One region of the Acinetobacter lactucae genome, then DNA from elsewhere that is predicted to be linked to it. Evidence: predicted binding sites of a transcription regulator. Region 1 holds the regulator's gene; the other holds the start of a gene.
The links. The regulator PhoB, encoded in region 1, activates phosphate uptake and scavenging genes when phosphate is short. The targets are predictions, from matches to a motif close to TGTCATNAANCTGTCATAA.
Positions count from the first base shown of each region.

Region 1 (4,443 bases):
CCAAAAGATTTCAATAAACAGTGGTTGGTGATGGGGCATAGTCAAGGCGGGGCTGCTGCTATTACAGTGGCGGCTTATGGTCAAAAAGATGCGCCCGAACTAGATTTAAAAGGGGCAATCGCTCTTGCACCAGGCGGCTATCAATATGAAGGCATTGCAGAATATGTGCAGAGTAATCCAAACCCAGAACCAAGTGTGGCAGCATTTTTCCCAATTGTGTTATTGGGAGCACAAGCAGCAGAACCAAGCATTGTTCCTGAAAACTTAGTCAGTCCAGAAATGAACACTGTGTTGACTCAAGCACGCAGTCGTTGTTTATCTGAACTCCAGTCTGATTTGAAGAAATCTCCTTCTAGCATATTTCGCCCTAATGCAGACTTAAAACCTCTTTTGGCTTACTTAAAACAGCAGTCTATTGAAAATATGGTGCCGACCGTGCCATTAATGATTGTTCAAGGCTCTAAAGATCATTTAGTCGACCCTAGAGGGACATCTGCTTATTACCAACAGTTATGTAAATTAAAAAAACCAACTATTTATCAAACGATTGATGGTGGTGATCACCGTGATGCACTGCGTCAAAGTAATACTTTTGCCACTCACTTTTTGAATGTCATAGAGAAAAACCAGACAAAATCTTATTGCTCAAATTTTAAGTAAATTGGTTTAAATGCTACAAAAAAGCCGACTTTTCATGAGTCGGCTTTTTAAATGTGAGAGGGCAACTTTAGGTCATGTTATAGAGTCTTTCTTTTGGAAAAACTGCGGTAAAGGTTGATCCTTCGTTTTCTTTAGACTGCACATCTAAATAAGCGCCGTGTTGCATAAGCACGTGTTTTACAATCGCTAAGCCTAAACCTGTACCACCTGTTTGACGGCTACGGTCACTGTCAACACGATAGAAGCGTTCAGTCAGTCGTGGCAAATGTTTAGGGTTAATTCCGATGCCTGTGTCTTGCACGCTAAAGTAAGCATGTTCACCATCATCATGCCAACCAATGGTAATAGTTCCACCTTTTGGCGTGTACTTGATGGCATTGGTAATTAAGTTACTAAACGCGCTGGCAATTTCCATATCGGAACCAATCAGGTCACAGTGGCTATCAATATGTAAATTGAGCGTGTGTCCATAATCGGCATTGTAGGCCTGAGCATCATCAAACAATTGATTCATTAAACTCGGCATTTCGATAATCTGATTTTTTGCAATTTTCTTGTTATTTTCTAAATTCGATAACAACAGTAAATCATTCACCAACGCATTCATACGCTTGGTTTGGGACTGCATCTGATCAAATGCACGTTTCCAGCGTGGGCTAATATCTTCCTGATCGGTAAATGTCTCGATATAACCACTGAGCACCGTTAATGGCGTACGAAGTTCATGCGAAATATTATCGACAAAGTCTTTGCGCATTTGCTCAAGGTTATGCATACGAGTCACATCGTAAGCCACCAATAAACGACTTTCTCCACCAAATCTTGTGAGTTTAACCTGCACATAGCGGTCATCATCAAAATTGGAATGCAGCTTAATCCCATCAGGTGCCTGATCAATATTATTAAAATATTCAATAAAGGTCGGCTGACGTAAAATCGTTAAGAGGTTTCGGCCACGGTCAAGTGGACTAATCCCTAACAAACGTTCGGCAGCAGGGTTCCACCACTCGATTTGATGTTGGTCATCAATAAGTACAACCGCTTCAGCAAGTGCGACCAAAGAAGATTGAGCGCGGTCAATTAAACCGACCATTTCGGCCTGAACAATTCGTTCTTGGCGCTGAGCACGGTAAACATTAAATAACAATGCCCCCCAAATCCCGTTAAGGTTTGGAGGCACGTCATAAGGTTTATTGGCAATCCAGTCATTGACCAGATATAAAGAACGTAACTGGAGTGTAAAAAACACCACGAAGGCGATAAAGATACAACTCCAGAAATACCCAATACCGAAACCGACTAAACCGGCAATAATTAGAAAAAATAATAAAAGCCGTAAATCTTGTTTGGCAAACGTCCATAAACTACTGTAGCGAGAAAGCTTTTGTTCACGTACCTGTTCAGGGACGGGGTAGGGTTCATACATAAATCTTGGTTAACCTGCGGCTAAATCTGCACGTGTAGAGAAACGGTAGCCAGTTCCACGTACAGTCTGAACAAATCGGTCAACACCAAAAGGTTCTAAGACTTTACGCAAACGACGGATATGCACATCGATAGTGCGGTCTTCAATATATACATTACCGCCCCACACTTGATCGAGCAACTGGGCACGCGTATATGCACGTTCAGGATGGGTCATGAAAAACGCAAGTAAGCGATATTCAGTTGGGCCCATATCTAAAATGCTGTTGCCAAAGCTAACACGCTGGCTTACAGGATCAAGGATTAATCCGTTGGCATCAATTGTTTTTTCACCACTTAATGCATTAGCGCGGCGCAGAACTGCCTTAATACGAGAAACCAGTTCACGTGTTGAGAAAGGCTTCGTCATGTAGTCATCTGCACCCGCATCAAGACCCTGTACTTTATGGTCTTCTTCTCCGCGAGCAGTCAGCATAATCACTGGAATTTCTGCGAGGTTCTCATCACGTTTTAAGCGGCGACATAAATCGACACCGCTTACGCCTCCAGGTAACATCCAATCAAGCAAGATAAGCGCCGGACGTTGGTCGACGATAATTTGATGAGCCTGTTTGGCATCTTCTGCCTGTAAACACTGAAAGCCTGCCATGTCCAAAGAAGTATGGATCATTTCGCGAATAGGAAGCTCATCATCGACAATTAAAATATAGTCATCTTTCACAGCGCAATATCCTATAGATTTAACGGTGAACCGTTTTGTAGTTATGACAGGCTTATTACAAAGATTAATTATGACAATTTCATTGCAGAAAAGTCTATAAAATTGAATTTAGCAATAATTTGTGACAAAACTAAGGCAAAGGTATGACCAAATTGTGACATGTAAGCTTCAAACTTTCTAAAGTCATTCAATAGGTTAACACAGTAATTACTTAGTTGTTTTTCACATTTTAAGCTGTCAAAAAACTTTAATATTATTTTGAAACCTGAGCTAATAAAGACAAGAAAACAATACGACATGCGGTTAAAACCTGCTCAAGAGATTGCTCAAACCCTCCCATAACCCAACGAATCGCAATTTGAGTGACATATCCATTTAAACCAGTTGCGATTAAAGAGAGTTCATTTTCGTGGTGCTGAATTTGGGGCATGGTCAGCATAACGAAGGCTTGAATCATGCGATCAAATTGCGCAAGTGTTTCTTGAATGGTGGCTTGATTATGTAATTCTTGTACCAAGACTGCGTCTACATAGACAATACGAGCTAATCTCGGGTCATCTTTTAATGTCGTCAGCAGTGCTCTTAAACCTGCATCAACCATTTTTTCTGGATCGGGTGCAGCTTTAATCACGGCTTGCATCAGATTTTGTTGTAATTCTTCAATCATTTTTAAAAAGATGGTTTGAAATAAATCTTCACTCTTCTTAAATGATTCATAAAAATAACGTTCTGTGAGCTTTGCCTCTTGGCAGACATCTTTTACCGTCACTGAAAAAAAACCAAGGGTTCCGTAGGTCGCAATACCTGCTTCAATCAGTTTTTCACGGCGCGCCTCTTTACGTTCAGATAGAGATAAACCTTTGAACTGACGTTCTTTACTCACACTTTTTGTTTTCTTTTTACTGGTTGAGTCGTTAGTCGCCATAAATAAGTTGTTTCCTAAAGAATGGTTGCCTAATTTATAGGTTTTGGCCAAATATGCTCACTATGATAAAGCGCTCAGAAGAATTGTGCCATTCTATCTGAAATTACAGTGTACTATATTGACAATGTGTATTGTCAAAATTATATTGAAGTTGTCTAAACTGCACATGCAATGAACTGACTGTGCAAATATCGAAAAACAAAGGATGGACAATGAAAAATTTTAAAAACAAAGTCGCTGCAATTACGGGCGCGGGTTCTGGCATTGGGCAACAGTTAGCAATTCTTTTGGCAAAACAGGGCTGCCATCTTTCGTTGAGTGATATTAATGAAAAAGGATTACAACAAACTGTCGAGCTTTTAAAACCATACAGCAATATTACTATTACCACCAAAAAGCTTGATGTGTCTGACCGTGAAGCGGTAAAGCAATGGGCACAAGAAACTGTGCAAGATCATGGCTCTGTTAACCTGATTTTTAACAACGCTGGTGTTGCATTAGGGTCAACTGTCGAAGGCGCGACCTACGAAGATTTAGAGTGGATTGTGGGGATTAACTTCTGGGGTGTCGTATACGGTACTAAAGAATTTTTACCATTCATTAAGCAGACTCAAGATGGCCATATTATTAACATCTCGAGCTTATTTGGTTTAACTGCTCAACCAACCCAATCTGGCTATAATGCAACTAAATTTGCTGTACGTGGTTTTAC
Region 1 is NZ_CP053391.1:114,066-118,508, forward strand. Features, by position in the region: gene HLV59_RS00525 (alpha/beta fold hydrolase) at 1-660, shown strand, start outside; gene phoR (phosphate regulon sensor histidine kinase PhoR) at 728-2,086, opposite strand; gene phoB (phosphate regulon transcriptional regulator PhoB) at 2,096-2,806, opposite strand; gene HLV59_RS00540 (TetR/AcrR family transcriptional regulator) at 3,060-3,731, opposite strand; gene HLV59_RS00545 (SDR family NAD(P)-dependent oxidoreductase) at 3,944-4,443, shown strand, end outside.

Region 2 (4,443 bases), 1.2 Mb from region 1:
CCTGACCTTTTTCGTCAAATGCCATGACAATAATCGCAGCACCATATTGACGGCACAGGCGAGCTTTTTCGACAAACTCGTTATAACCTTCTTTTAATGAAATCGAGTTAACAACGGGTTTACCTTGTACGCATTTTAAGCCAGCTTCAATGATTTCCCATTTTGATGAGTCAATCATGATTGGCACACGTGAAATATCTGGCTCGGAAGCTACAAGGTTTAAGAAATGCACCATCGCGTTTTGCGAATCGAGCATCCCTTCATCCATATTAATGTCGATAATCTGTGCGCCAGCTTCAACTTGCTGCTGTGCCACTTCTAAAGCTTCGGCAAAGTTTTCTTCACGAATTAAGCGTAAGAATTTTTTTGAACCTGTAACGTTGGTACGTTCACCCACGTTTACGAAAAGTGAGTCATCATAAATATTAAATGGTTCTAAACCACTTAAACGACAAGCCGGTACAGTTTCAGGAACTTGACGAGGTGCAATATCTTTTACCGCATTGGCAATTGCACGGATGTGGTCAGGCGTTGTACCACAGCAACCACCAGTAATATTAATCAAACCACTTTCTGCAAATTCTTTTAAGAATGCTGCAGTTTGCTCGGGTGTTTCATCATATTCACCAAATGCGTTTGGTAAGCCAGCATTTGGATGTGCTGAAACAAACGTATCTGCGACATCAGAAATGGTTTTTACGTGAGGGCGCATTGCATCTGCACCAAGTGCACAGTTAAAGCCAATCGATAACAAGTCGCCATGACGTACAGAGTTCCAGAAAGCTTCAGCAGTTTGACCTGTTAAGGTACGACCTGATGCATCGGTAATAGTCCCTGAAATCATAATTGGTAATTCGTGACCAATTTGTTTAAAGACTTCTTTAACCGCAAAAATTGCTGCTTTACAGTTTAAGGTATCGAAAACGGTTTCAATTAGAATAATGTCTGCACCGCCTTCAATCAGCGCATGAGTCGCTTCAATATAGTTTTCTTTTAGCTCATCAAAGGTGATATTACGAAAGGCAGGGTCATTTACATTAGGTGAAATTGAACAAGTACGTGATGTTGGCCCAAGTACACCTGCTACAAAGCGCGGTTTATCTGGAGTCGAATACTTTTCACAAGCCGCTTTAGCTAAACGTGCTGCTTCGCGGTTAATCTCTGGAACAAGATCTTCCATGTGGTAATCAGACATTGAGACACGCGTGCCGTTAAAGCTGTTGGTTTCAATAATGTCTGCACCAGCATCAAGATAAGCTTCATGAATACCTTGAATGATTTGAGGCTGTGTCAGAACTAAAAGATCATTGTTACCTTTTAAGTCATGTGCCCAATCGGCAAAACGCTCACCACGGTAGTCTGCTTCTTCCAATTTATGGCGCTGAATCATGGTACCCATTGCACCATCAATAATCAGAATACGTTTGGCAAGAAGCGCTTTTAGGGTGGCAAGCGTGGACATATAAAACCCCGATATTGTACGAATTTAAAAATGCGGCGCTATTGTAACAGAATAGTTGCGCAATAGATGACCTATAACGACCCATCATTCACTGTAAATCATCCCCTAAACAAGTACTTTATGACAAAGTGGCGAGTGATTTTTCATCAAATATTCATCAAATGATCATGATATTGAAATATTTCATCTCCAATATTCGGTTTTATGACAATTGTGGTGTTTAAAAATTAGCCATTTAGGTAATTTTTTAGATCTTTTTGCTTCAAAAATAGTCATAAATTAGATGGGTGGGGACTTATGTAAGTTATTGTATTTTTATAAAAAAATAAAAATCGTAGAGGAAAGGTGCATCAAATGAGGTCAAAATATGAAAAATTGACTTCATCGGGCGCTGCTTTGTCATATAATTGTCATAATTTAATTTAAGAATACAGAGGATTTTTTTATCCTCTTACCGTCTGCATGAATTCTAATCTACCCCCTGTTTCGGATTCAAAACTTGCGGCAAACCTGCAAGTCAAATCGACGAATGTACATGTCCCGACACCTAAATTTTTTATGCCGGTGTTTCTGACGATTATTGTTGCAACACTTATTTATATTGGATTTCAGGTGAGTGCTGATTTAGCGCATGTACCACCTTTGAGTCTTTATTCAGTTATTCTTTTATCAACTGCACTCTTGATTGCTTTAGGCTTTGAGTTTGTAAATGGCTTCCACGATACTGCAAATGCAGTAGCAACAGTGATTTACACCAATGCTTTACCAGCACCGGTTGCAGTCATGTGGGCTGGTTTTTGTAATTTCCTTGGGGTAATGGTTGCAAGCGGCGCAGTCGCTTACGGCATTATTGCATTGTTGCCTGTTGAACTGATTATGAATATGGGCAGTGGTGCAGGTTTCGCAATGGTTTTTGCATTGCTTATTGCTGCGATTCTATGGAACTTAGGTACATGGTTCTTAGGAATTCCTGCTTCAAGCTCTCATACCTTGATTGGTTCAATCTTGGGTGTGGGCATTATGAACCATCTATTGAGTGCATCGACTGGCGTAACAACCAGTGGTGTAGACATGGATCAGGTGATTAAAGTCGGTAAGGCATTATTATTTTCACCTTTAATTGGTTTTGCTTTTGCAGCGATTGTATTCTTGTTGGTTAAAACTATTTTTAAACGCCAGTTAGAATTATTCCAGCCACCTGAAGGTAACAAACCACCGCCAGCAATCATTCGTGCAATTTTAATTTTTACCTGTACAGGTGTAAGTTTTGCACATGGTTCTAATGACGGCCAAAAGGGTATGGGACTCATCATGCTGATTTTGGTTGGTCTGGTGCCATTGGCTTATTCATTAAATAAAAACCTTGATACACAACAAATTCAATCATTCCATCAGCTTTCTTCTCAAACTGCCGTATTTTTGAATCAAAATCAGCCAGAATTAACCGATGAAAAAGCACGTGTTATTCTGACTACCTATATTCAAACTAAACAGCAAACTCCGGAAGTTGTACCTGCATTGGCAAGTATGACTGATCATTTGGGTGAGCGCGTTTCTAGCTATAGCAACTTAAAAGATATTCCTGAAGCTGCAATTAGCGAAATTCGTAATGACATGTATTTAAGCACCACTACATTTAAACGTTTGGATAAAGCGGATGCTTTACCAAAAATGGATCAATCACAAAAGAAACTTGTGAAAGAATACCGTAGTAGCTTAGATTCATTCTTACAATACATTCCAACTTGGGTAAAAGTCGCGGTTGCTTTAGCACTTGGCCTAGGCACAATGGTGGGTTGGAAACGTATTGTTGTGACTGTAGGTGAGCGTATTGGTAAGCATCACATGACTTATGGTCAAGGGATGTCTGCTGAGCTTGTCGCAATGAGTACAATTGCAGCTGCCGATGGTTTAGGTATGCCGGTTTCAACAACACACGTTTTAAACAGTGCTGTTGCGGGTACGATGGTCGCGAATAAATCAGGTTTAAACTTTAATACCGTGAAGACAATTTTATCTGCATGGGTATTTACTCTTCCTGCAACAATCTGCTTGTCAGGTGGTTTGTACTGGTTATTCTTACAGTTTGTATAAAAGCATTTAAAAAATTAAAGCCACTGTTCACAGTGGCTTTTTTATTTGTTTAGTTTTTAAAATTGGGACTATTTTTCATATACATTCATCTATAAATTAATAAGTTGTTATAGGCCATCAAGCAGCTTATTGGCTGGGCTTAAACTTTTATATCAGGATATATTATGAATGCGGTTCAAATAGATCAGCTAAAACAACAATTTCCACTTATTGAAACACTTCAAGCCTATCAAGAAACATTTTGGTTTACACCTCATCGTTATCCTTTAAAAGAAGCTTTAGAAAAAGTTGGACTAACCGCTAAGGATGTAAGTGAAGCAGAAGCAAGACTAGCGCGTTTCGCACCTTATTTGGCAAAGGTATTTCCCAAAACTCAAGCACAACACGGAAAAATTGAATCAGATATTGTTGAAATTGCTCATATGCAACAAGCACTTTCTTCAACGAAACAAGTACAGATTAACGGAACATTCTGGCTGAAAAAAGATAGCCATTTACCTATTTCAGGTTCTATTAAAGCACGTGGTGGTATTTATGAAGTCTTAACTCACGCCGAAAAATTGGCAATTGAGGCTGGCTTACTCAAACCAGAAGATGATTATAGTAAATTAGATCAAGATTCATTTCGGGCTTTCTTTTCTAAGTATCAAATTGCAGTGGGTTCTACGGGCAATCTTGGGCTTTCTATAGGCATTATGAGTGCCAAACTCGGCTTTAGAGTCACTGTTCACATGTCGGCTGATGCGAGACAGTGGAAAAAAGACAAACTACGTTCTCTGGGCGTTAATGTTGTGGAATATGCGAGTGATTACGGCGTAGCTGTTGAAGAGGGACGTAAAGCCGCAGAGCAAGATCCTCACTGCTTTTTTATTGATGATGAAAACTCA
Region 2 is NZ_CP053391.1:2,934,469-2,938,911, reverse strand. Features, by position in the region: gene metH (methionine synthase) at 1-1,462, opposite strand, end outside; gene HLV59_RS13775 (inorganic phosphate transporter) at 1,925-3,556, shown strand; gene HLV59_RS13770 (D-serine ammonia-lyase) at 3,721-4,443, shown strand, end outside.
Region 2: the regulator PhoB is predicted to act here: its motif matches at 1,860-1,878, upstream of HLV59_RS13775 (inorganic phosphate transporter).